Regions from separate parts of the Streptomyces sp. NPDC004327 genome, predicted to be linked through region 1. Evidence: riboswitches for the same ligand, from Rfam matches in the RefSeq annotation. Region 1 holds a riboswitch; the other holds the start of a gene.

Region 1 (11,682 bases):
CTTGAGACAACTTGCCACAAGTAGTGGCGAAATCAGATCATTTGAGGCTCGATCAGCCACTCGCCCTTGCGCATCACGCCCCTGACCTCGAACTCCGCGTCGAGGACGACGAGGTCCGCGTCCTTGCCGGCCTCCAGGGAGCCCACCCGGTCGTACACGCCGAGGAGTCTCGCCGGGTTGGCGGAGATGGCCTGGACGACGGACTCGACGGGCAGCTTGTCGACCGTCGCGGCGCGCTTGAACGCCCGGTCGAGGGTGAGCGTGGAGCCGGCGATGGAGCCGCCCTCGACGAGCCGCGCCACGCTGTCCTTCACCTCGACCTCCAGCGGGCCGAGCATGTAGCGGCCGTCGCCGAAGCCGGCCGCGTCCATGGCGTCGGTGATGAAGGCGACGCGCTCCGGGCCGGCGTGGTGGAAGGCCAGCTCCAGGGCGGCCGGGTGCAGATGGGTGCCGTCGTTGATGAGCTCGACGGTGATCCGCTCGTCCTCCAGGAGCGCGGCGATCGGGCCGGGCGCGCGGTGGCCGAGGGCGGGCATCGCGTTGTAGAGGTGGGTGGCGACGCTCGCGCCCGCGTCGATGGCGGCCCGCGTCTGCTCGTAGGTGGCGTCGGTGTGGCCGATCGCGGCGATCACGCCGTGCTCGGCGAGCAGCCGTACGGAGTCGAGGCCGCCGGGCAGCTCGGTGGCGAGGGTGACCATGCGGGCCTGGCCGCGGGCCGCGTCGAGGAGCTTGCGGACCTCGGCCGGCTCGGGGTCGCGCAGCAGCGTCTCGTCGTGGGCGCCCTTGCGGCACGGGGAGATGAACGGGCCCTCGAAGTGGATGCCGGCGATGTCGCCCTGCTCGGCCAGCTCGGAGAGCAGACCGGCGCGCCGGCTCAGGAAGTCCATCTCGCCGGTGACGAAGGAGGCGACGACGGTGGTGGTGCCGTGCAGCCGGTGGGTGCGGACGCCGGTGAGGATCTCGTCCACGGTGCCGGAGGTGAAGGACGCGCCGCCGCCGCCGTGGTTGTGCATGTCGACGAAGCCGGGCACGAGCCAGTGGCCGGAGAGGTCGAGGGTGGGGGCTTCGGCGGGGGCGGAGCCCGCGATGCGGCCGTTCTCGACGATCACTCGTCCGTTCTCGACGATCCCGGTCGGCAGCACCACGCGGGCCCCGGTGAGAACTGTGGAAACGGCCATCAGGCGGATACCTCCGGGTCGGTGGGGCGGTCGAGGGGGCTCTGGTCGGCGACGAGGTCCCAGGCGAGGAGGCCCGCGCCCAGGCAGCCGGCGGTGTCTCCGAGGGCCGCCGGGACGATGGCGGGCAGCTTCTGGAAGGTGACGCGCTCCTCCACGGCGGCCCGCAGGGGTGTGAACAACGTTTCCCCTGCTTCGGCCAGACCGCCACCGATGATGAGCGTGCGGGGGTCCAGCAGGGTGAGGGCCGTGACCAGGCCGTCGGCGAGCGCGTCGACGGCGTCCTGCCAGACGCGGCCGGCGGCCGGGTCGCCGGACTCGACGGCCTTGGCGCAGTCGGCGGCGTCGGCCTGCGGGTCGCCGGAGGCGGCGGCCCAGGCGAGCGAGACGGCGGAGGCGGAGGCGTACCGCTCCAGGCAGCCGCGCTGGCCGCAGCCGCATTCCGTGCCGCCGGGGCGGACGACGATGTGGCCGATCTCGCCGGCGTAGCCGTGGGCGCCGGCCTCGATGGCGGAGCCGATGCCGATGGCGCCCGCGATGCCGGTGCCGAGCGGCACGAAGAGGAAGCGGTCGGCGCCGTTGCCGGCGCCGATCCGGCCCTCGGCGAGGCCGCCGGTGCGCACGTCGTGGCCGAGGGCGACGGGGATGCCGCCGAGCCGTTCGCTGAGCAGGGCGCGCATGGGGACGTCGCGCCAGCCGAGGTTGGCGGCGTAGACGGCGATGCCGTTCGCGGCGTCGACGATGCCGGGCACGGCGACGCCGGCGGCCGCGGCGGGCTCGCCGTACCGCTCCTGGCCGAGTGCGCGCAGCTCCTCGGCGAAGCCCAGGATCGTCTCCACGACGGCCGCGGGGCCGCGCTCGCGCCCGGTGGCCCGCCGCGCCTCGTGGAGCAGGGTGCCGTCCGCCCCGACGAGGGCGGCCTTCATGCCGGTGCCGCCCACATCGAGGGCGATGACGTGTCTCACGGGGGACAGTCTCGCGCGTCAGCACCCGAAAGGTCTAGTCCACTGTGGAGGATTGTTGCGCGGGGATACAAAGCCTGGTCGGCGGACGTGAGCGGCCTCACGGGGTGAGGATCACGCTCCGCGTGAGGTTGCGCGGCCGGTCCGGGTCGAGGCCGCGCGACTCCGCGAGCGCGACCGCGAGGCACTGGGCGCGGACCAGGTCGGCGAGCGGATCGAGGCCGGCGCGCGAGACGAGGGTGCCGCCGACCCGGGCCACATCGGCCGCGAGGCCCTCGGGGAGCGCGCCGAAGACCCAGGTGGCGCGGCCCGGGGCGGTGATCGCGATGGGGCCGTGGCGGTACTCGAGGGCCGGGTACGCCTCGGTCCATGCCCCGGCCGCCTCGCGCATCTTCAGCGCGGCCTCCAGGGCGAGCCCGTACGCCCAGCCGCGGCCCAGGAAGGTCCACTGCTCGGCCGCGAGCACCGCCTCCTCCAGCGGCTCGGTGAGCGCGAGCTCGGCGTCGACGGCGGCCTCGGCGACGGACTTCACGCCGGGGACCTCGCCGAGCCCGGCGCGCAGGAAGGCGAGCGCGGTGGTGGCGAAGCGGGTCTGGACGACGGACTCCTCGTCGGCCCAGTCCAGGACCGCGAGCGCGTCGGCCGCGTCTCTCACCGGCGTCCCCGGGTCGGCGGTCAGCGCCGTGGTCGGGACCCGGCCGCGCACCGCCGCGAGCAGGTCGAGGACCTCGGTCGTGGTGCCGGAGCGGGTGATCGCCACGACCCGGTCGTACGAGCCGGCGGCCGCCCGGCCCACCGGGAACTCGGACGAGGCGAAGGCGTCGGTCTCGCCGAGCCCGGCGGCCTCGCGCAGCGCCGCGTAGCCGAGGGCCATGAACCAGGAGGTGCCGCAGCCGGTGACGGCGACCCGCTCACCGGGCTTCGGCAGCCCCTCGAAGCCGGCCGCGGCCTCGGCGGCGCGGCGCCAGGAGGCGGGCTGGGTGGCGATCTCGGCGGCGGTGCGGGAGGGCGTGCGGGACATGCGGGCGACTCCTCATGGTCCAGACCAGCGGGAAATCCAGGAAGGTACTGCCAACTTCTGCGGTCCCGTGCATAGCAGTGCACGGCACCGCACGGCAATGCGTTGCCGAAGCGATACGTGAGTGGTGTAGACCTCCGGTGCCTACCCGGGAGAAACTTGCGGCCGAACATTGTCTCGACGACGAGCAAAGGGTGGGTTACGGCTGTGCAGCGGCGACGATTCCTGGGACTGGCCGCGGCGGCCGGAGCACTCGGCCTGACCGGCGGGCTCACCGGCTGCGGCACGCTGACCGGCGGCGACGGCGACGTCACCCTCAAGCTGGTCGCCGCCGACTACGACCTCACCGGCGGCGACTCCACCCGGAAGTACTGGGCCGGCCTGGTCGCCGCCTTCGAGGCGAAGAACCCCGGTGTGAAGGTCCAGGTCCAGATCGAGTCCTGGAACGACGTCGACCGCAAGGTCGCCGAGCTGGTCAAGGCCGGCCAGGCGCCCGACCTCGCGCAGATCGGCGCCTACGCCGACTACGCGGCCGCCGACAAGCTCTACGCCGCCGACCAGCTGCTCTCCATCCCCGTGGGCGCCAACTTCCTCGCGCCGCTCGTCGACGCCGGCGAGTACAAGCGCACCCAGTACGGCATGCCGTTCGTCGCCTCCACCCGGCTGCTCTTCTACAACGAGGACCTGTTCGAGAAGGCCGGCATCAGCGCGCCGCCGACCACCTGGGACGAGCTCGCGGCCGCCGCGCAGAAGCTGCGGAAGAAGGGCGTCACATACCCCTTCGCGCTGCCGCTCGGGCCCGAGGAGGCCCAGGCCGAGACCATGATGTGGCTGCTCAGTGGGGGCGGCGGCTACACCGACGGCATCGACCACTACAAGATCGACTCCGAGGCGAACGTCCGCACCTTCGACTGGCTGCGCGACGAGCTCGTCGGCGCGGGCCTCACCGGCCCGGTCGCCCCCGGCAAGCTCAACCGCAAGGAGGCCTTCGCCGCCTTCGCGCGCGGCGAGGTAGGCATGCTCAACGGCCACCCGTCCCTCATGCAGGAGGCCGAGAAGAAGGGCGTCAAAGTCGGCAAGGTCGCCCTGCCCGGCCGCGACGGCAAGGCCAAGGCGACCATGGGCGTCGCCGACTGGATCATGGCCTTCAAGCAGAACGGCCACCGCAAGGAGATCGGCGCCTTCCTCGACTTCGTCTTCAGCGACGAGAACGTGCTGCGCTTCGCCGGCGACAACGACCTGCTGCCCGCCACCATCACCGCCTCCCTCGCCATGCAGTCCGCCCCGGAGCACGCGGCCCTGCGCGAGTTCCTCGCGGCCCTGCCCGAGTCCCAGCTGCCGCCCGTCGGCAAGACGTCCTGGGCGCAGGTCAGCGGCAGCGTCAAGGCGCAGATCGGCAAGGCGGTCGAGCCGGGCGGGAAGCCGTCGGAAGTCCTGGGCAGGATCGCACGCGAGGCGACGGCGGCCGAGAGCGCGGAATAAGTTGGTCAGTATGACCAGTGAACTCGGGGAGCTCGGCGAGCGCGAGCGGGCCGTCCTGGCCGTGGAGCGCCGCTCCTGGCCCGGCCCGGGCGCCAAGGAGCGGGCGGTACGCGAACAGCTCGGCCTCTCCGCCGTCCGCTACTACCAGCTGCTCAACGCCCTCCTCGACGACCCGCGCGCCCTCGCCCACGACCCGGTCACGGTCAACCGCCTGCGCCGGGTCCGCGCGGAGCGCGAAGCGCGCCGCTGAGCCGTCGCGCCGCTGAGCCGTCGCCCCGCTGACGGGACGGGCATCCGTCGGTAGGGTCGTGGGCATGGTCAGCAGCCTTCCGCACCCGACCACAGCCGCCGGCCGCGACGGACTCGCCGCGCTCCTCGCGCGGCCCGAGAAGGCCGTCGTGGCGCTCGACTTCGACGGGACGCTCGCCGAGATCGTCCCCGACCCCGAACGCGCCCGCGCCCACCCCGGCGCCGTGCCCGCGCTCGCCGCCCTCGCCCCCCGGGTGGCCGCCGTCGCGGTCGTCACCGGCAGGCCCGCCGGAGTGGCCGTACGGTACGGGGGCTTCGCCGGCGTACCGGGCCTGGAGCACCTGGTCGTCCTCGGCCACTACGGCGCCGAGCGCTGGGACGCCGTCACCGGCACCGTCCGGGCCGCCGCCCCGCACCCCGGCGTCGCCTCGGTCCGCGCCGAGCTGCCCGGCTTCCTCGACCGGGTCGGCGCCTGGCCCGGCACCTGGATCGAGGAGAAGGGCCGCGCGGTCGCCGTCCACACCCGCCGCGCCACCGACCCCCAGGGCGCCTTCGAGGCCCTCAAGGGCCCCCTCGGCGACCTCGCCGCCGCCCACGGCCTCGTCCTCGAACCCGGCCGCATGGTCCTCGAACTCCGCCCCCCGGGCATGGACAAGGGCGTTGCCCTCGCCGACTACGTCCACGAGATCGGCGCCTCCGCCGTCCTCTACGCGGGCGACGACCTCGGCGACCTCCCCGCCTACGCCGCCGTCGAGAAACTCCGCTCCGACGGCACCCCCGGCCTCCTCGTCTGCTCCGCCGCCGAAGCCCAGGCCGTCCCCGACCTGGCCGACCGCGCCGACCTCACGGTGGCGGGGCCGGCGGCGGTGGTGGGTTTCCTGGCGGGGCTGGCGCGCGAGCTGGAGGCGTAAGCCGAAGGGCCCCGGTCCGTCGGACGGACCGGGGCCCTGGGCGTGCGCCGGGCGGGCGGGTCAGCTCAGCTGGACCACCTTGTGCATGCCGAGGAAGGCGTGCGGGATGCCGTTCTCGTCGTCCGGGATGAAGCAGAGCAGGACGTACCTGCCGGCCGGGAGGTTCTTCGCCTGGACGATGGCCGTGTGGTCGGCGGAGATGGCTCCCAGGCCGCTGGGCGGGCCGGTGAAGGGGGACGGGGGCTGCTGGCCGTGGGCGAGGGCGTCGAAGTAGGCCTGGATGTCGGCGTCCGTGGTGCCCGGCTTGACCGGCCGGATGAGCATCTCGTGGATCTCGTCGGTCGTGTTGTGCACCAGGATCGGGGCGTCCGCCCGGTTCACGTCCTCGACCCGGAAGCGCGGGCCCTTCTCCTGGAGCACGATGCCCTTGGGGAAGGGGGCCAGGCCCTTGTCCGGGTCGCCGTCGCAGAGTTCGAGCGACCTGAGCACGGGGTGGGCGGGGTCGGCGAGGAAGGCGCTGAAGTCGAGCAGGTAGACGGTGCCGTCGGAGATCGGCTCGGTGACGTCGACCGGGACCTTCGGCGTCGCGAAACCGCCGCCGAGTGCCTCCGCGTCCTTGTTGAACGCGGTGATGCCGACCTTCGCGATCGCCGGGTTCTCGTTGACCGCCTTGGCCAGGTCGGCGAGCACCTTGTCGACCGAGACGCCCTGGTGCGGGCGGAAGACCTGGAGCTGGCGTCCCCCGGGGTTGTCGGTGCTGATGCGGAAGTGGACGATTCCGCCTTCGGCGGCGTCGGGTGCCTCGATGCCGTGCTCGGTGAGCCTGACGTCGACGGCCTCGTGCCGGTCCTGGCCCTGGTGCGTCACGGCCTGGGCCGTGCCGACGCCGGTCAGGGTGGTGGCGCAGGCGAGAGCGACGGCCGCGGCCGCTCCCGTCCCGCGCCTCAGCGGGGCGATGCGCATGGAAGTCCTTTCGACGGGGTCCCCCGTCGGCCAGGGCACCACGGGCCCGCCGTGCGTGCCGTCAGGCACGCGGCAGGAACGCCCGTTCGGTGCAGGACATCCCGTCGACCGCCCTACTGCCCGCGCAGCTCCGCCAGCTGGCTCAGGAACCACCGCTGCGGCGGCAGCGCCGTCGCCGCCGCGGCCAGGCGCTTGGTGCGGTCCGCGCGCTCCGCCGCCGGCATCGTCAGGGCCTCGTGGAGCGCCTCGGCGGTCTCCGTCACGTCGTAGGGGTTGACCGTGAGGGCGTCGGCGTGGAGTTCCTCGTAGGCGCCCGCCTCGCGGGAGAGGACCAGGGCGCAGCCGGCGTCGGAGACGACCGGGATCTCCTTGGCGACGAGGTTCATGCCGTCGCGGACGGGGTTGACGAGGGCGACGTCGGCGAGGCGGTAGGCGGCGAGGGAGCGGGGGAAGTCGTCCTGGACGGAGACGAGGACGGGCTGCCAGTCGGCCGTGCCGAACTCGGCGTTGATCGCGGCGGCGAGCTCGGTGACCGAGGCGGTGTAGGAGCGGTAGACCTCCAGGTCCTGGCGGGAGGGGTAGGCGGAGGCGAGGTGGACGACGCGGCCGCGCCACTCGGGGCGGGTGGTGAGCAGCTCGCGGTAGGCGAGCAGGCCGCGGAGGATGTTCTTGGAGAGTTCGGTGCGATCGACGCGGACGATCGTCTTCCGGTCCCCGACCTCGGCCCGCAGCGCCGCCAGACGGTCGTCGACCTCGGGCCGGTGCGCCAGCGCGCGCAGGTCGTCGCCGTCGACGCCGAGCGGGTACGTACGGACCCGGGTGTCGCCGATCGTGCGCCCCACGCGCGGGTCGGACAGGAAGGCGTCGGCCCAGGCCCGGGTGTGGAAGCCGACCTCGTCGGCGCCGAGCATGCCCTCCACCAGCTCCTGGTGGACGTCGTCGGGGAGCATCCGCAGATAGCGCGGATCGGCCCACGGCGTGTGCGTGAAGTGCCCGATCCGCAGGTCGGGGCGGAGCTCCCGCAGCTGCCCCGGCACCAGCGCCAGGTGGTAGTCCTGCACGAGGACCGCCGCGCCCTCGTCCGCCGCCCGGGCGAGCGCCTCGGCGAAGGCCTGGTTGTAGCCGCGGTAGGACTCCCAGCGGCGGCGGAAGGCGGCGTCGAAGACGGGCTCGCGCGGGATGTCGTACAGGTGGTGGTGGAGGAACCACAGCACCGAGTTCGCGATGCCGTTGTACGCGTCGGCGTACACCTGCGGGTCGATGTCCAGCATCGTCACGCCCGGCTCGGCGATCCCGCGCCGCACCGCCTCGCGGTCGCCGTCGCCGAGCGCCGCGCACACCCACACGCTGTCGCCGGACGAGACCGCGCTCAGGCCCGACACGAGGCCGCCGCCGCCGCGCCGGGGGTGGAGGGAGCCGTCCTCCCGCAGGGTGTACGAGACCGGGCCGCGGTTCGATGCCACGAGGACAGAAGCCATACGGCGAACCTAGCCCGTCCGGTAAACGCTCAAACGTACGGATTTAAGACAGGAGGATGCGGGCAGGCCCGTCCCCGGCCCGCCGCCCGGCCTCACGCCACCCTGCGCCGCTCCGCGTACTCCGCCACCTCCGCCATCGGCGGCCGCTCCTCCGTGTCCACCTCGTACGTGCGGGGCGTGAACCCCTCCTCGCCGCGCTCGAACTGCGTCAGCCGCGGCCTGACGAGATGGCCGCGCGACAGCCGCAGCTGCGCCGTCCGGTAGATCGCCGCCGCCATCCGGCCCAGCGCCCGGCCGTCCTGGTGGCGGTGCTTCCTGACCCCCACGTCCACCTGTGCGAGCGCGTCGAGGCCCACCGTGTGCAGCGCGTCCACCAGCAGGCCCAGCTCCACTCCGTAACCGACCGGGAACGGCAGCCGTTCGAGCAGCGAGCGCCGCGCCGCGTACTCGCCGCCCAGCGGCTGGACGAAGCCGGCCAGCTGCGGCCAGTGCAGATTGAGCAGCGGGCGGGCCACCAGCTCGGTCACCCGGCCGCCCTGACCTGGTTCGTCGCCGAGCGGCCGGTCGTACATCGCCTTGACGAAGTCCACGTCCGGGTCGGTCAGGAGCGGTCCCACGATGCCGGTGACGAAGTCCGCCGAGAAGTCCTTCAGGTCCGCGTCCACGAAGCAGATCACGTCGCCGCTCGTCACCATCAGTGACCGCCACAGGACCTCGCCCTTGCCCGGCACCGCCGGTATCCGGGGCAGGATCGCGTCGCGCGCGACCACGCGCGCGCCCGCCGCCGCGGCGACCTCGGCCGTACGGTCGGTCGAGCCCGAGTCGACCACCACCAGCTCGTCCACCAGCGGCACCGCCTCCGTCATCAGCTCGCGGCGGATCACGGAGACGATCGTGCCGACCGTCGCCTCCTCGTTCAGCGCGGGCAGCACCACGCTGACCTTCGTACCGCGCTTGGCGGCGAGGATCCGCTCCAGCGGACGGTCGGCCACCGACCAGGACCGCCGGGCCAGCCAGCGCTCCACTTCTTCCAGCAACGTGATCTCCATCTCGCGGATCGGACGTCCGTCTCCGGCTTCGAAGGCTTCGGTTACAGTCTTGAACAACGCGGATGCCCGATGCATGTCGGGGTGCCGACCGCGTTCCACAATCGAATACCGCTCATCCAGAGGGGCAGAGGGATACGGCCCGTTGAAGCCCCGGCAACCCTCCAGTCGGTTTGTCTCGTCATCCAGCGAGGTCCCCGGCTAGGGAAGGTGCCAAATCCGTCTCATGGCGAAATGCGCCATGAGGAAGATGAGGAGAAAGGGCCTCGCCTCCATGGCTGTTCAGACCGTCGCACCCGCTTCCGGAACCTCCGTCGACCTCGGTCCCGCGTCCGGCCTCTCTTGTCGGGAATGCGGTGAGACCTTCCCGCTCGGCCCGATTTTCGCCTGTGAGCTGTGTTTCGGCCCGCTCGAAGTGGCCTACGACCTGCCGGCCGGCGACCCCGAGGCCCTGCGCAAGCGCATCGAGGCCGGTCCCGCCAGCATCTGGCGCTACGCCCCGCTGCTGCCCGTCCCGGCCGACGTCGCCGAGAAGCCGAACCTGAACCCCGGCTGGACCCCGCTGGTCAAGGCCGACAACCTGGCCCGCGAGCTCGGCGTCGAGCCCGGCAAGCTGTTCGTCAAGGACGACTCCGGCAACCCGACCCACTCCTTCAAGGACCGGGTCGTCGCCCAGGCCATCGAGGCCGCCCGCGCCTTCGGCTTCACCACCCTCTCCTGCTCCTCCACCGGCAACCTGGCCGGCGCCGTCGGCGCCGCGGCCGCCCGGGCCGGCTTCCGCTCCTGCGTGTTCATCCCGCACGACCTGGAGCAGGGCAAGGTCGTCATGGCCGGCGTCTACGGCGGCGACCTCGTCGCCGTCGAGGGCAACTACGACGACGTCAACCGCTTCTGCTCGGAGCTCATCGGCGACCCGCTCGGCGAGGGCTGGGGCTTCGTCAACGTCAACCTCCGTCCGTACTACGGCGAGGGCTCCAAGACGCTCGCCTACGAGATCTGCGAGCAGCTCGGCTGGGTCATCCCGGACCAGCTCGTCATCCCCATCGCCTCCGGCTCCCAGCTCACCAAGATCGACAAGGGTCTGCAGGAGCTCATCAAGCTGGGCCTGGTCGAGGACAAGCCGTACAAGATCTTCGGCGCCCAGGCCGAGGGCTGCTCCCCGGTCTCCGCCGCCTTCAAGGCCGGCCACGACGTCGTACGGCCCCAGAAGCCGAACACCATCGCCAAGTCGCTCGCCATCGGCAACCCGGCCGACGGCCCCTACGTCCTCGACATCGCCCGCCGGACCGGCGGCGCCGTGGAGGACGTGAACGACGAGCAGGTCGTCGACGCCATCAAGCTGCTCGCCCGCACCGAGGGCATCTTCGCGGAGACCGCCGGCGGCGTGACCGTCGGCGTGGCGCGCAAGCTCGTCGAGAACGGCGTCATCGACCCGTCGAAGACCACCGTCGTCCTCAACACGGGTGACGGCCTCAAGACCCTGGACGCCGTTGCCGACACTTCTCAGGCGACCGCCACCATCCGACCGAGCCTGGACGCGTTCCGCGACGCCGGCCTCGCCCACTGACCGCTGACCCGCTGAAAGGTACGAAGACAGCCATGGCCGTGAACGTCCGCATCCCCACCATCCTCCGCACCTACACCGGCGGCCAGGCCGAGGTCGCCGCCGAGGGCGCGACCCTCGCCGAGGTCATCGCCGACCTGGAGAAGAACCACGCCGGCATCGCCGCCCGCGTCCTGGACGACCAGGGCAAGCTGCGCCGCTTCGTCAACGTGTACGTGAACGACGACGACGTGCGTTTCGAGCAGGGCCTGGAGACGGCCACGCCGAACGGCGCCGGCATCTCCATCATTCCGGCGGTCGCCGGCGGCTGCTGAGCCCCGGAGACGGCACTACCCATCAGTACAGAATTGCCCCTTCCGCGAGAAGAAGCGGAGGGGGCAATTCTGCATGGTTGAGCGCGGTAGAGTTGGGGAAGTCCCCTCCGCTGCTCATGCCAGACGCATATGAGAATGCGCCTCGACCGACAAGAAGCAGCCAAAGTGCCCGTGCCTTGTGTACCTTCTGCGCACTTTGCCGGGCCCGACTTGCCCCGGAATTCAGCATATTCTCCCCAATTCCCCTTTCCGGCGTGCCCAGAATTCTCGTCCGATTGACCTGTTGCAGAGGGCAGTTGGGCAGATACATTCAGCCGCGGTCGACGCGTTCCGGCGCAGGGTCTGACCCGGGTCCGCGAAGTGCGGTCCCGCGCAAGGGCCAGTAATAGGGGAGTTAGGCATGGCTCAGGGCACCGTCAAGTGGTTCAACGCGGAGAAGGGCTACGGCTTCATCGCGGTCGACGGTGGTGCGGATGTTTTCGTCCACTACAGCGCGATCCAGATGGACGGCTACCGCACC
Region 2 (11,682 bases), on a different contig from region 1:
CGTCAGCCACGGCTGTGTCGGCATGTCGACCGACAACGCCGCCTGGTTCTACGAGACCGTCCGCCCCGGCGACATCGTCCAGGTCGTCAACAGCGAGGGCGAGATGATGGACCCGTTCGGCAACGGCTTCGGCGACTGGAACGTCTCCTGGGCCAAGTGGCGCAAGGGCAGCGCCCTGGTGACGGACGGCGGCTCGGACCCCGGCGCCACCGAGGACGCCAAGGCCCGCCTGCGGCCCTCCCTCTAGCCCCTGCGGGCGCCCCGCGCGCCCACAGGCCTTCCTAGGCGTCCACGGACAGCCGTGAGCGCAGCAGACCCGCCAGCGACGCCGCGAACTCCACCGGTTCCACCGGAAGGGTGATCGCGGCGTCCGCGCGGCTCCAGGTGGCCAGCCAGGCGTCCTGCGGACGGCCGATCAGCAGCAGGACGGGAGGGCAGTGGAACACCTCGTCCTTGATCTGCCGGCACACGCCCATGCCGCCGGCCGGCACCGCCTCGCCGTCCAGCACGCACACGTCGATGCCGCCCCGGTCCAGCTCCTCCAGGACCGCCGGCAGCGTCGCGCACTCGACGAACTCGACCGGGGGAACATCGGTGGCGGGCCTGCGCCCGGCCGCCAGACGCACCTGCGCCCGGGTGTTGGCGTCGTCGGAGTAGACCAGGACCGTGGCGCTCGACTGCATCGTTCCTCCGTGAAGGTGGTCGGCCGTTGCGCGGATGCTACTCCGGTCCACACCTCGTCAACACCCGTTCAACACCTGTTCGAAGGGTGTCGGAACCCCGCCGCGATGGGCCGTTCGGGCAGGACACGCGGCCCGGACACTCCGAACGGCACCCCCCGGAGTGAGGGCGGGATAAGCGACCGACATAATGTCGGTCGTGGCGACAGTAACGACAGTAGAAACCGGGCACGCGCACCCGTCGGTCAATCGACCGAACCTCACCAGCGTCGGAACCATCATCTGGCTGAGTTCCGAGCTGATGTTCTTCGCGGCCCTCTTCGCGATGTACTTCACCCTGCGATCCGTGATGGGTCCGGAGTTCTGGGCGGAAAAGGCTCATGCCTTGAACCTCCCGTTCTCCGCGACGAACACCACGATCCTGGTGCTCTCCTCCCTCACCTGTCAGCTCGGCGTCTTCGCCGCCGAGCGGGGCGACGTGAAGAAGCTCCGGACGTGGTTCATCATCACCTTCGTGATGGGCGCGATCTTCATTGGCGGCCAGGTCTTCGAGTACACCGAGCTGGTCAAGAAGGACGGCCTCTCGCTGTCCTCGGACCCGTACGGCACGGTGTTCTACCTGACCACCGGCTTCCACGGCCTGCACGTGACGGGCGGTCTCATCGCCTTCCTGCTGGTCCTCGGCCGGACGTACGCCGCCAAGAGGTTCACTCACGAGCAGGCAACCGCCGCCATCGTCGTGTCCTACTACTGGCACTTCGTCGATGTCGTCTGGATCGGCCTCTTCGCCACGATCTACTTGATCAAGTAATCGGGCTCCGCCCTCCGGGCGGAGACACATCCAGCAAGCATCGACGCAGAAGATCCTGACACCGGGGTAATCCGTGAAAAAGCTCTCCGCACGACGACGCCATCCGCTGGCGGCGGTCGTCGTCCTACTTCTCGCGCTGGCGGCAACTGGGGGGCTGTACGCCGCGTTCGCGCCCGCGGGCACGGCCAAGGCCGATGACACCGCCCAGTCCCTCGCCATCGAGGAGGGCAAGAAGCTCTACTCCGTCGGCTGCGCCAGCTGCCACGGAACCGGCGGTCAGGGCACCTCTGACGGCCCGTCCCTGGTCGGCGTGGGTTCGGCGGCGGTGGACTTCCAGGTCGGCACCGGCCGTATGCCCGCCCAGCAGCCGGGCGCCCAGGTCCCGAGGAAGAAGGTCATCTACACGCAGGCTCAGATCGACCAGCTTGCGGCGTACGTCGCCTCTCTCGGCGCCGGCCCGATCGCGCCGAAGGAAAGCCAGTACAGCCCTGACGGCGCCGACATCGCCAAGGGTGGCGAGCTGTTCCGCAGCAACTGCGCCCAGTGCCACAACTTCACCGGCGAGGGCGGCGCGCTGACCTACGGCAAGTACGCACCCTCCCTCGAGGGCGTGGACCCGAAGCACCTCTACGAGGCCATGCAGACCGGCCCGCAGAACATGCCCTCCTTCCCCGACACCACGATGCCGGAGAAGCAGAAGAAGGACATCATCGCCTACGTCCAGGCCGTCAACAGCGACAAGGCCGACAACCCGGGTGGTCTCAAGCTCGGTGGCCTCGGCCCCGTCAGCGAGGGTCTGTTCGCGTGGGTCTTCGGCCTGGGCGCGCTGATCGCAGTTGCCATCTGGGTCGCGGCCCACACCGCTAAGGCCAAGAAGTCATGAGTACCCAAGAGAATCCAGAAGAGAACCTGCCGACCGTGCAGGACACCGCGCACGGCGCGGTGAAGGTCGCCGACGACCCGTTCGCCGACCCGGGCCTTCCGCCCCACAAGCCGCGCATCCAGGACATCGACGAGCGGGCCGCCCGCCGGTCCGAGCGTGCGGTCGCCTTCATGTTCGCGCTGTCGATGCTGGCCACGATCGGCTTCATCGCCTCGTACGTGATCTTCCCGGTCGACCAGATCGTGTACATCTGGCCGCTCGGCCGGGTGTCCTCGCTCAACTTCGCGCTGGGTCTGACCCTCGGTGCGGCGCTGTTCTTCATCGGCGCGGGCGCGGTCCACTGGGCCCGCACCCTGATGTCCGACGTCGAGATCGCCGACGAGCGTCACCCGATGGCGGCGTCGCCCGAGGTCAAGGCGAAGGTCATGGCGGACTTCGCGGCCGGTGCCGCCGAGTCCGGCTTCGGCCGCCGCAAGCTGATCCGCAACACGCTCTTCGGAGCGATGGCGATGGTTCCGCTGTCCGGCATCGTCCTGCTGCGTGACATGGGTCCGCTGCCCGAGGAGAAGCTCCGCAGCACGCTGTGGTCCAAGGGCAAGCAGCTCATCAACATGAACACGCACGAGCCGCTGCGTCCCGAGGACGTCGCGGTGGGTTCGCTGACCTTCGCGATGCCCGAGGGCCTCTCGGAGCACGACGAGCACTTCCAGACCCAGATCGCCAAGGCCGCCCTGATGATCGTCCGGATCCAGCCGGACGACATCAAGGACAAGCGCGAGCTCGAGTGGTCTCACGAGGGCATCGTCGCCTTCTCGAAGATCTGCACCCACGTCGGCTGCCCGATCTCGCTGTACGAGCAGCAGACGCACCACGTGCTCTGCCCGTGCCACCAGTCCACCTTCGACCTGTCCGACGGCGCCCGCGTCATCTTCGGCCCGGCCGGCCACGCCCTGCCGCAGCTGCGGATCGGCGTGAACGACAAGGGTTACCTCGAGGCGCTCAGCGACTTCGAAGAGCCCGTCGGTCCTGCCTTCTGGGAGCGCGGATGAGCACCGTGACCAACACGCGTAAGCAGGCGCCCCGCGGTGAGCGGATCGCCGACTGGGCCGACGGACGCCTGGGGATCTACACGCTGGCCAAGGCCAACATGCGGAAGATCTTCCCGGACCACTGGTCCTTCATGCTGGGCGAGGTCTGCCTCTACAGCTTCCTCATCATCATCCTGACCGGTGTCTACCTGACGCTGTTCTTCCACCCGTCTATGAACGAGGTGGAGTACATGGGGCCCTACGTCCCGCTCCAGGGTCAGCTGATGTCCGAGGCGTTCAACTCGACCATGCACATCTCCTTCGAGGTGCGCGGTGGTCTGCTGATCCGGCAGATCCACCACTGGGCGGCGCTGATCTTCCTCGCCGGCATGTTCGTGCACATGATGCGCGTCTTCTTCACCGGCGCGTTCCGCAAGCCGCGTGAGATCAACTGGCTGTTCGGCTTCCTGCTGTTCTTCCTGGGCATGTTCACCGGCTTCACCGGTTACTCGCTCCCGGACGACCTGCTCTCCGGCACCGGTGTCCGCTTCATGCAGGGCGCGATCCTGTCCGTGCCGATCGTCGGCACGTACATCTCGATGTTCCTGTTCGGCGGCGAGTTCCCGGGCGGCGACTTCGTCGCGCGCTTCTACTCGGCGCACATCCTGCTGCTCCCGGGCATCATGCTCGGCCTGGTGGTCGCGCACCTCATCCTGGTGTTCGTCCACAAGCACACCCAGTTCGAGGGCCCCGGCCGCACGAACAAGAACGTCGTCGGCATGCCGCTGCTGCCGGTCTACATGGCGAAGGCCGGAGGCTTCTTCTTCCTGGTCTTCGGTGTGATCGCGGTCGTCGCGGCCATCGCCTCGATCAACCCGATCTGGGCCATCGGCCCGTACCGGCCGGACCAGGTGTCCACCGGCGCCCAGCCCGACTGGTACATGGGCTTCGCCGAGGGTCTGATCCGTGTCATGCCGGGCTGGGAGATCAACCTGTGGGGCCACACGCTGGTCCTCGGCGTGATGATCCCGCTGGCGATCTTCCCGCTGGTCCTCGCGGCCATCGCGGTGTACCCGTTCATCGAGTCGTGGATCACCGGCGACAAGCGCGAGCACCACATCGCGCAGCGCCCGCGCAACGCTCCGACGCGCACCGCCTTCGGTGTCGCCTGGATCACCGCGTACATGGTCATGCTCGTGGGTGGTGGAAACGACCTCTGGGCGACCCACTTCCACCTGTCGCTGAACTCGATCACCTGGTTCGTCCGGATCTTCTTCTTCCTCGGCCCGGTCATCGCGTTCATCGTCACCAAGCGGATCTGCCTCGGCCTCCAGCGCCGGGACAAGGACAAGGTGCTGCACGGACGCGAGTCCGGCATCATCAAGCGCCTGCCGCACGGTGAGTTCGTCGAGGTCCACACGCCGCTCAGCCAGGGTCAGCGCTACAAGCTCACGGCGCACGAGCAGTACGAGCCGGCCGCGCTGCCGCCGGCCGTCGACGAGAACGGTGTGGAGCGCAAGGTCGGCCGCATGGAGAAGCTCCGGGTCAAGCTGAACCGGGGTTACTACGGCGGCGACAGCCAGGTCGCCAAGCCCACCGTCGAGGAGTTCAAGGAGATCGAGAGCGGCCACGGCCACCACTGATCACCGCTGACCTCCTGACCCAGGTCGCCACGGCGAGAGCCCCGTCCATTCGATGGACGGGGCTCTTTGCCGTCACCGCGGCTCGATAGGGTGAGTCCATCACCTATTGCGTGCGCCGTAGGTCATAGGTCGTGGACCAGAAGCCCTGGAGCTGTCATGAGTGCTGTGAACCCCGCTGGAGGCGACACCGCGGCGGGCCGCTCCTGGCCCGTCCTGCTGAACGGACTCCTCGAAGGCCGGAACCTGTCCGCCGACGACACCGCCTGGGCGATGGACCTGATCATGCGCGGCGAGGCGACCGACGCGCAGATCGCCGGGTTCATGGTGGCCCTGCGGGCCAAGGGGGAGACGGTCGAGGAGATCACCGGCCTCGTCCGGACCATGTACGCGCACGCCAACGTCATCGAGGTGCCCGGCCCGGCCGTCGACATCGTCGGCACCGGCGGCGACGGCGCCAAGACGGTGAACATCTCCACCATGGCGTCGATCGTGGTGGCCGGCACCGGCGTGAAGGTCGTCAAGCACGGCAACCGCGCCGCGTCCTCCGCCTCCGGCTCCTCCGACGTGCTGGAGAAGCTCGGCATCAACCTCGACCTCACCCCGCAGCGGGTCGCCGAGGTCGCCGGGGAAGCCGGCATCACCATCTGCTTCGCGGTGAAGTTCCACCCCTCGCTGCGGCACGTGGCCACCGCCCGCGGCCAGCTCGGCATCCGGACCACCTTCAACGTGCTCGGTCCGCTGACCAACCCGGCGAAGGTACGGGCCCAGGCCGTCGGCGTCGCCGACCCGCGGATGGCGCCGATCGTGGCCGGCGTGCTCGCCCAGCGCGGCAACTCGGCCCTGGTCTTCCGCGGTGACGACGGCCTGGACGAGCTGACCACCACCGGCACCTCCCGGGTGTGGGTGGTCAGGGACGGCGCGGTGCGCGAGGAGCGCTTCGACCCGCGCGACGTCGGCATCGAGACGGTGACCCTGGACGCGCTGCGCGGCGGCGACCCGTCGTACAACGCCGACGTCGCCCGGCGGCTGCTCGCCGGCGAGACCGGGCCGGTGCGCGACGCCGTGCTGCTCAACGCGGCGGCGGCGCTGACCGCGCTCGCGCCCGGCGAGGGCACCCTCGCGGAGCAGCTGTCCGCCGGCATCGCGAAGGCCGCCGAGTCCGTCGACTCCGGCGCCGCCCGGCGGTCCCTGGAGCGCTGGATCGCCGCCAGCAACGCCTGACGTCGTATGAACGGACTGTTGCGACCCCGTCCCGGATGCCGGGACGGGGTTGCGGCGTCGTGATCGTCTGGCATAGGTTTTTCAACAGGTCATGAGTGACAGCTACAAGCCCCGGCTGGCTGTCCGGCAACCCTCCGTCCGTGGCGGGGTGCCCCGGGTGAAGACCAGGCCGTACGTGCAGAAGCCTGCGGCAAGCGCGGACCCCTGCGCACCACCCTGGGGTCCTTGGTCCTCTAGGGAGCGGTGTCTCGTGAGCAAGCGAATGCGTTAGGGCCCCTCGGCCCCTCATCGGATCAACACCCGTCCGCGGCACACCTTTCCGCGCCCTCGCGCGCTGCCGCCCCACGGGCCTCGTACGCCTTTTCGCGCCCTTTTCGTCCCGGGAGACTCCGCTATGTCCGCACGCCCGAACGCCGCCGTCGCCACCGCCGCCGCCACCGAGTCCGAGCCCTGCTGCGACGCCCCGCTGCCCGTCCTCGGCCGCGACGTCACCGTCCCGCTCGTCACCGGCGGCGAGGTCACCTACGCGGCGCTCGACTACGCCGCCAGCGCCCCGGCCCTGCAGCGCGTCTGGGACGACGTCGCCGCCTACGCCCCGTACTACGGCAGCGTCCACCGCGGCGCCGGCTACCTCTCCCAGCTCTCCACCGACCTCTTCGAGAACAGCCGCGCAACCGTCGCCGAGTTCCTCGACTGCCGCCCCGGCGACCAGGTCGTCTTCACCCGCTCCACCACCGACTCGCTCAACCTGCTCGCCCAGGTCGTCCCCGCCGACTGCCGGGTCTTCGTCTTCGAGACCGAGCACCACGCCTCGCTCCTCCCGTGGCGCGATGCCCAGGTGACCTACCTCGACGCGCCGCGCACCCCGCGCCAGGCCGTCGAGATCCTGGAGCGGGCGCTCGCCGGCCGAGAGCCCTACGGCCCGGCCCTGGTCTGCGTGACCGGCGCCTCCAACGTCACGGGCGAGCTGTGGCCGGTACGCGAACTCGCCGCCGCCGCCCACGCGCACGGCGCCCGGATCGTCCTGGACGCCGCCCAGCTCGCGCCCCACCACCCCGTCTCCGTGCGGGAGTTGGACGTCGACTGGGTCGCGTTCTCCGGGCACAAGCTGTACGCGCCGTTCGGCTCCGGCGTGCTCGCCGGCCGGGCCGACTGGCTCCAGGACGCCGAGCCCTACCTCGCGGGCGGCGGCGCCTCCCGCAAGGTGGCCCGCCGGGCCGACGGTGGTGTGGACGTGGAGTGGCACACCACCGCGGCCCGGCACGAGGCCGGCTCGCCCAACGTCATCGGCGTCTACGCCATCGCCGCCGCCTGCAAGGCGCTCACCGACGCCGGCTTCGACCGCCTCGTCGCCCGCGAGAAGCACCTGATCGCCACCGTGCGTGCGGGCCTGGCCGAGGTCCCCGAGGTCCGGGTGCTCTCCCTCTTCGGCGACGACGCCGACCGCGTCGGCGTGATCTCCTTCGTCGTCGACGGCTGGAACAGCTCCCACTTCGCCGCCGCGCTCTCCGCCGAGTACGGCATCGGCGTCCGCGACGGCCTGTTCTGCGCCCATCCGCTGGTGCGCACCCTGCTCGGCAGCGACCCGCAGGACCCGGGCGAGTGCGGCGCCCCCGAGGCGGCGCCCGGCGAGAGGTCCCTCAACGCCATTCGCGTCAGCTTCGGCGCGGGCACGCCCGACGAGCACGTCGAGCGCTTCGTCGGCGCGGTGAAGGAACTGGTCCGCGACGGCGCCCAGTGGAAGTACCGCACCGAGGACGGCCGCTGCGTCCCGGACCGCGGCTGACCGCGGGGGCTCTGATCCCTCATACGGGTGAAGCCGGCCTCCCGCGGGGGAGAGGCCGGCTTCAGCTGCTTTCAGCCGCCTACGACTCCAGCCCGATGGCGAAGGCCGCGTCCAGGTCGTTCTGCGAGTAGGCGCGGAACGCGACGTGCGTGTCGGTGCCCTCGACGCCCGGGATCTTGGAGATCTGGCCGGGGATGACGTCGGCCAGGTCGTCGTGCCGGCCCACCCGGACCATGGCGATCAGGTCGTACGTGCCGGTGACGGAGAAGACCTCGCTGACGCAGTCGATCGCGGCGATCTCCTCGGCGATCTCCGGGATGCGGTCCACGCTGGTCTTGATGAGCACGATCGCGGTGATCACGGCTGGCTTTCTCCCTCAATGGCCGCGGCTGATGGCTTCACTCTAGCCCGCCCGTCACCCGCCACCACCCTTCCAGCGAATCGCTTCGCGAGCCCCTCTCCTCACCCTGTACCGCGCCCACGCGTAGAGGAAGCCGAGCGCGAAGCCGATCACGTGCGCCAGGTACGCCACCCCCGGCCCCGCCCCCGCCGAGCGCGCCGCCAGCCACTGGAGCACGAACCAGAAGATCAGCACGATCCAGGCGGGGAAGCGCAGCGGCAGGAAGAAGAGGAACGGGAACAGGCTGGTCACGCGGGAGCGCGGGAAGAGACAGAGGAACGCCCCGAGCACCCCCGAGATCGCCCCCGACGCCCCCACCAGCGTCTGCTCGCTGTCCGCGTGCGCCGCCGCGTACCCGAGCAGCGCGACGTAGCCGCAGCCCAGATAGAACAGGCCGAACTCGGCCGCGCCCATCCGTTCCTCGGCCATCGCCCCGAACACGTACAGGAACAGCATGTTCCCGAGCAGGTGCAGCCAGCTGCCGTGCACGAAGAGCGCGGTCAGCGGGGTGAGCAGGGCGCCCGGCCGGCCCGCCGTCAGCTCGGCCGGGATCACTCCCCAGCGCTGGAAGTACGCGCCCTGCGCCGCGAGCAGCCCGTCGCCCGTGCCGTAGCCGGGGTTCAGGCCCGACACCGGGCTCAGCGCGAAGAGCAGCCCGCAGGCGGCGATGATTCCGTACGTCACGGTCGGTCCGTTGCGGGCGCCCCGCCACGCGTCGAGGGCCGCGCTCCGCCAGTCGATCATGGACAGATCATGGCGTACCGGGGCCCACCTGGACAGAGTGCCTCGCCGTGACACGGGGTACCCGGGAGGCCGTAGGGTTACGGGCAGTACCCCCGCAGTTCGACGGCGCACCGCGGGCCCGTAATGCCTCGTATAAAGCCTCACACTGAGCCTCGTACGGAAAGAGGACGGCAACGATGACGACGGTTCCCCTGCCGACCGCCGAGACCCGCTGGCGCTGCACCCTGTGCGGCAATCTGACCCGCTTCGACGTGACGCGCTCGTCCAAGGTCGTCGAATACGTCCATCTGGACCTCGCCGGAGACCCGAAGGTCGAGGAGCGCGAGGTGGTCAGTGAGACCATCGAGTCGGTCCGCTGCCGGTGGTGCAACGCGGTGGACCAGATCGAACTGGTGGACAGGCCGGGCGCCGCTTCCTGAGAAGCGGCCCGGCGAGGGCTTCGGAGCCCCGGCGAGGGCGACGGACAGGGAGAGGGTGACGGATCGTGGAGCAGCCCGCGCGCGGTGATGAACCGGCGGGCGGCGGCCCGGCAGGCGACGCTGCCGCCGAGGCGCTCGACCGACCGCTTCCCGAGGCCGTACGGCGCAAGGTGGTCGCGCTCGTGGCCGACGCCTTCGGCGGTCTGACCGTCGGCGAGCTGCCCGCGCCGCTGCGCCAGTACGCCCGCTTCACGGCCTCCCGGCGGGCCAAGTTCGCCGGGAACGCGATGGCCGCCGCCCTGGAGAGCGACCCGCTGTTCCGGCAGCGGATCGGCGAACGCTTCAAGGAGGCGCAGCCCGAACTGGCCGGCGCCGTCGAGTCCGGCGCCCCGCCCGCCGCCGCCGATCCGGTCGACGTGGCCGCGGCCGCCTATGTGCTGCGCCCGGCCGGCTGGGGCAAGCTCGTCGCCGCCGCCGGCGAGGAGGCCGAGCGCGCCGACGCCGAGCGCGCCGACGAGCTGAGCCGGCGTGAGCTGGAGCGGCTGCGCGAGGAGGTCGTGGCAGCCAAGGACCGCTCCAGGATCGAGACCGAGCAGCTGCGGCACGACCTGGAGGCCGCCCGCAAGGAAGCGGAATCGCTTCAGCGCAAGCTGCGCAGCGCCCAGAGCGACGTCAAGCGCGGCGAGGCGGCGCTGCGCCGGGTGCGGGCCGAGATCGACGCCGTTCGCACCGAGGCCGCCGCCCAGGTGTCCGCCGCCGAGAGCGAGACCCGGCGGCTCAAGGCCCGGCTCGGCGAGGCCGAGGCCGCCCTGGAGGCCAGCCGGCGGGCCGCCCGCGAGGGCCGCTCGGTGGAGGACATGCGGCTGCGGCTGCTCCTGGACACCGTGCTCGACGCCGCGCAGGGCCTGCGCCGCGAACTCGCCCTGCCGCCGGTGTCGGTGCATCCGGCGGACACCGTGGACGCCGTGGAGCCCGGCCGGATGTCGCCGAAGGACATCGCGGCCCGCGCGCTGTCCGAGACCGACCCGGCGCTCCTCGACCAGCTGCTCGAACTGCCGCAGGCGCACCTGGTGGTGGACGGCTACAACGTCACCAAGACCGGCTATCCGACGATGCCGCTGGAGAAGCAGCGGCTGCGGCTGCTCGGCGGTCTGTCCGCGCTCGCGGCCCGCTCGGGCGCCGAGATCACCTGTGTCTTCGACGGTGCCGAGCTGGCCGCGCCGGTGCTGCTCGCGCCGCCGCGCGGCGTGCGCGTGCTGTTCTCCAAGCCCGGTGTCACGGCGGACGAGTTGATCCGCCAGCTGGTCCGGGCGGAGCCGCCGGGCCGTCCGGTGGTCGTGGTGTCCACCGACCGGGAGGTGGCCGACGGGGTCGCCAAGTCCGGTGCGCGGCCGGTCGCGTCCGCCTTGTTGCTGAAGCGGCTTTCGCGCCTCTCGTAACTCCTTGCCGGTTCTGCCTGTTGCGTCCGATTTCTGATCCGCGCAGGGTCAACTGACCATTACTGCCCGTGCGATGTCGGTAAATAAGTTGTGGCGTGAGGCAGATTTTGACCCTTGGGATTTGAACTGATCACAAGATGGTCACTAGGGTCGGGGCTCGAACCTACGCGCGGTCGATCATCCATCCGGGGTGTCAGCGTTGGTACCGCCTGCCGTTGACCGGTCGGGCGGCTCGAGGAAGAAGGAGCTCGCCCCCGTGGCGTCCCACCGTCGTCCCAAGCAGCCGAGCCGCACCCGTGTGACCGTGCTCACCGCGACCGCCGCAGCGGCCGTCGCGCTCTCCGCCCAGTCCGGTGCCCAGGCGGCCCCGAAGCCGAAGATCGACGAGGTCAAGGCCAAGGTCCACACCCTCAACGAAGAGGCCGAGGTCGCCACCGAGCAGTACAACCAGGCCAACGAGCGCCGGGAGACGCTGCAGAAGGAGATCAGCGCCCTCCAGGACAAGGTGGCCCGCGGCCAGCAGGAGCTCAACACCCTGCGCGACCAGATCGGTTCGGTCGCCACCGCGCAGTACCGCTCCGGCGGCATCGACCCGGCGCTCCAGCTCTTCCTCTCCGCCGACCCGGAC

The links. Region 1 has a riboswitch for S-adenosylmethionine ahead of thrC (threonine synthase). Riboswitches for the same ligand answer to the same signal wherever they lie in the genome.
Region 2: another riboswitch for S-adenosylmethionine. It lies ahead of ACFYU9_RS10295 (aminotransferase class V-fold PLP-dependent enzyme); the one in region 1 lies ahead of thrC (threonine synthase).

The regions. Positions count from the first base shown of each region.
Region 1 covers NZ_JBIAME010000003.1:116,597-128,278, forward strand. Annotated here, with positions in the region: gene nagA (N-acetylglucosamine-6-phosphate deacetylase) at 33-1,178, opposite strand; gene ACFYU9_RS11010 (ROK family protein) at 1,178-2,140, opposite strand; gene ACFYU9_RS11015 (SIS domain-containing protein) at 2,238-3,158, opposite strand; gene ACFYU9_RS11020 (extracellular solute-binding protein) at 3,363-4,637, shown strand; gene ACFYU9_RS11025 (DUF3263 domain-containing protein) at 4,648-4,887, shown strand; gene otsB (trehalose-phosphatase) at 4,952-5,797, shown strand; gene ACFYU9_RS11035 (hypothetical protein) at 5,858-6,760, opposite strand; gene ACFYU9_RS11040 (trehalose-6-phosphate synthase) at 6,874-8,238, opposite strand; gene ACFYU9_RS11045 (glucosyl-3-phosphoglycerate synthase) at 8,331-9,275, opposite strand; SAM riboswitch class I at 9,397-9,541, shown strand; gene thrC (threonine synthase) at 9,559-10,851, shown strand; gene ACFYU9_RS11055 (MoaD/ThiS family protein) at 10,884-11,162, shown strand; gene ACFYU9_RS11060 (cold-shock protein) at 11,563-11,682, shown strand, end outside.
Region 2 covers NZ_JBIAME010000002.1:915,366-927,047, forward strand. Annotated here, with positions in the region: gene ACFYU9_RS10260 (Ig-like domain-containing protein) at 1-247, shown strand, start outside; gene ACFYU9_RS10265 (hypothetical protein) at 282-683, opposite strand; gene ACFYU9_RS10270 (heme-copper oxidase subunit III) at 871-1,491, shown strand; gene ACFYU9_RS10275 (c-type cytochrome) at 1,565-2,374, shown strand; gene ACFYU9_RS10280 (Rieske 2Fe-2S domain-containing protein) at 2,371-3,423, shown strand; gene ACFYU9_RS10285 (cytochrome bc complex cytochrome b subunit) at 3,420-5,045, shown strand; gene trpD (anthranilate phosphoribosyltransferase) at 5,202-6,266, shown strand; SAM riboswitch class IV at 6,354-6,469, shown strand; gene ACFYU9_RS10295 (aminotransferase class V-fold PLP-dependent enzyme) at 6,661-8,052, shown strand; gene ACFYU9_RS10300 (Lrp/AsnC family transcriptional regulator) at 8,132-8,413, opposite strand; gene ACFYU9_RS10305 (rhomboid family intramembrane serine protease) at 8,468-9,196, opposite strand; gene ACFYU9_RS10310 (hypothetical protein) at 9,373-9,615, shown strand; gene ACFYU9_RS10315 (NYN domain-containing protein) at 9,678-11,054, shown strand; gene ACFYU9_RS10320 (NlpC/P60 family protein) at 11,311-11,682, shown strand, end outside.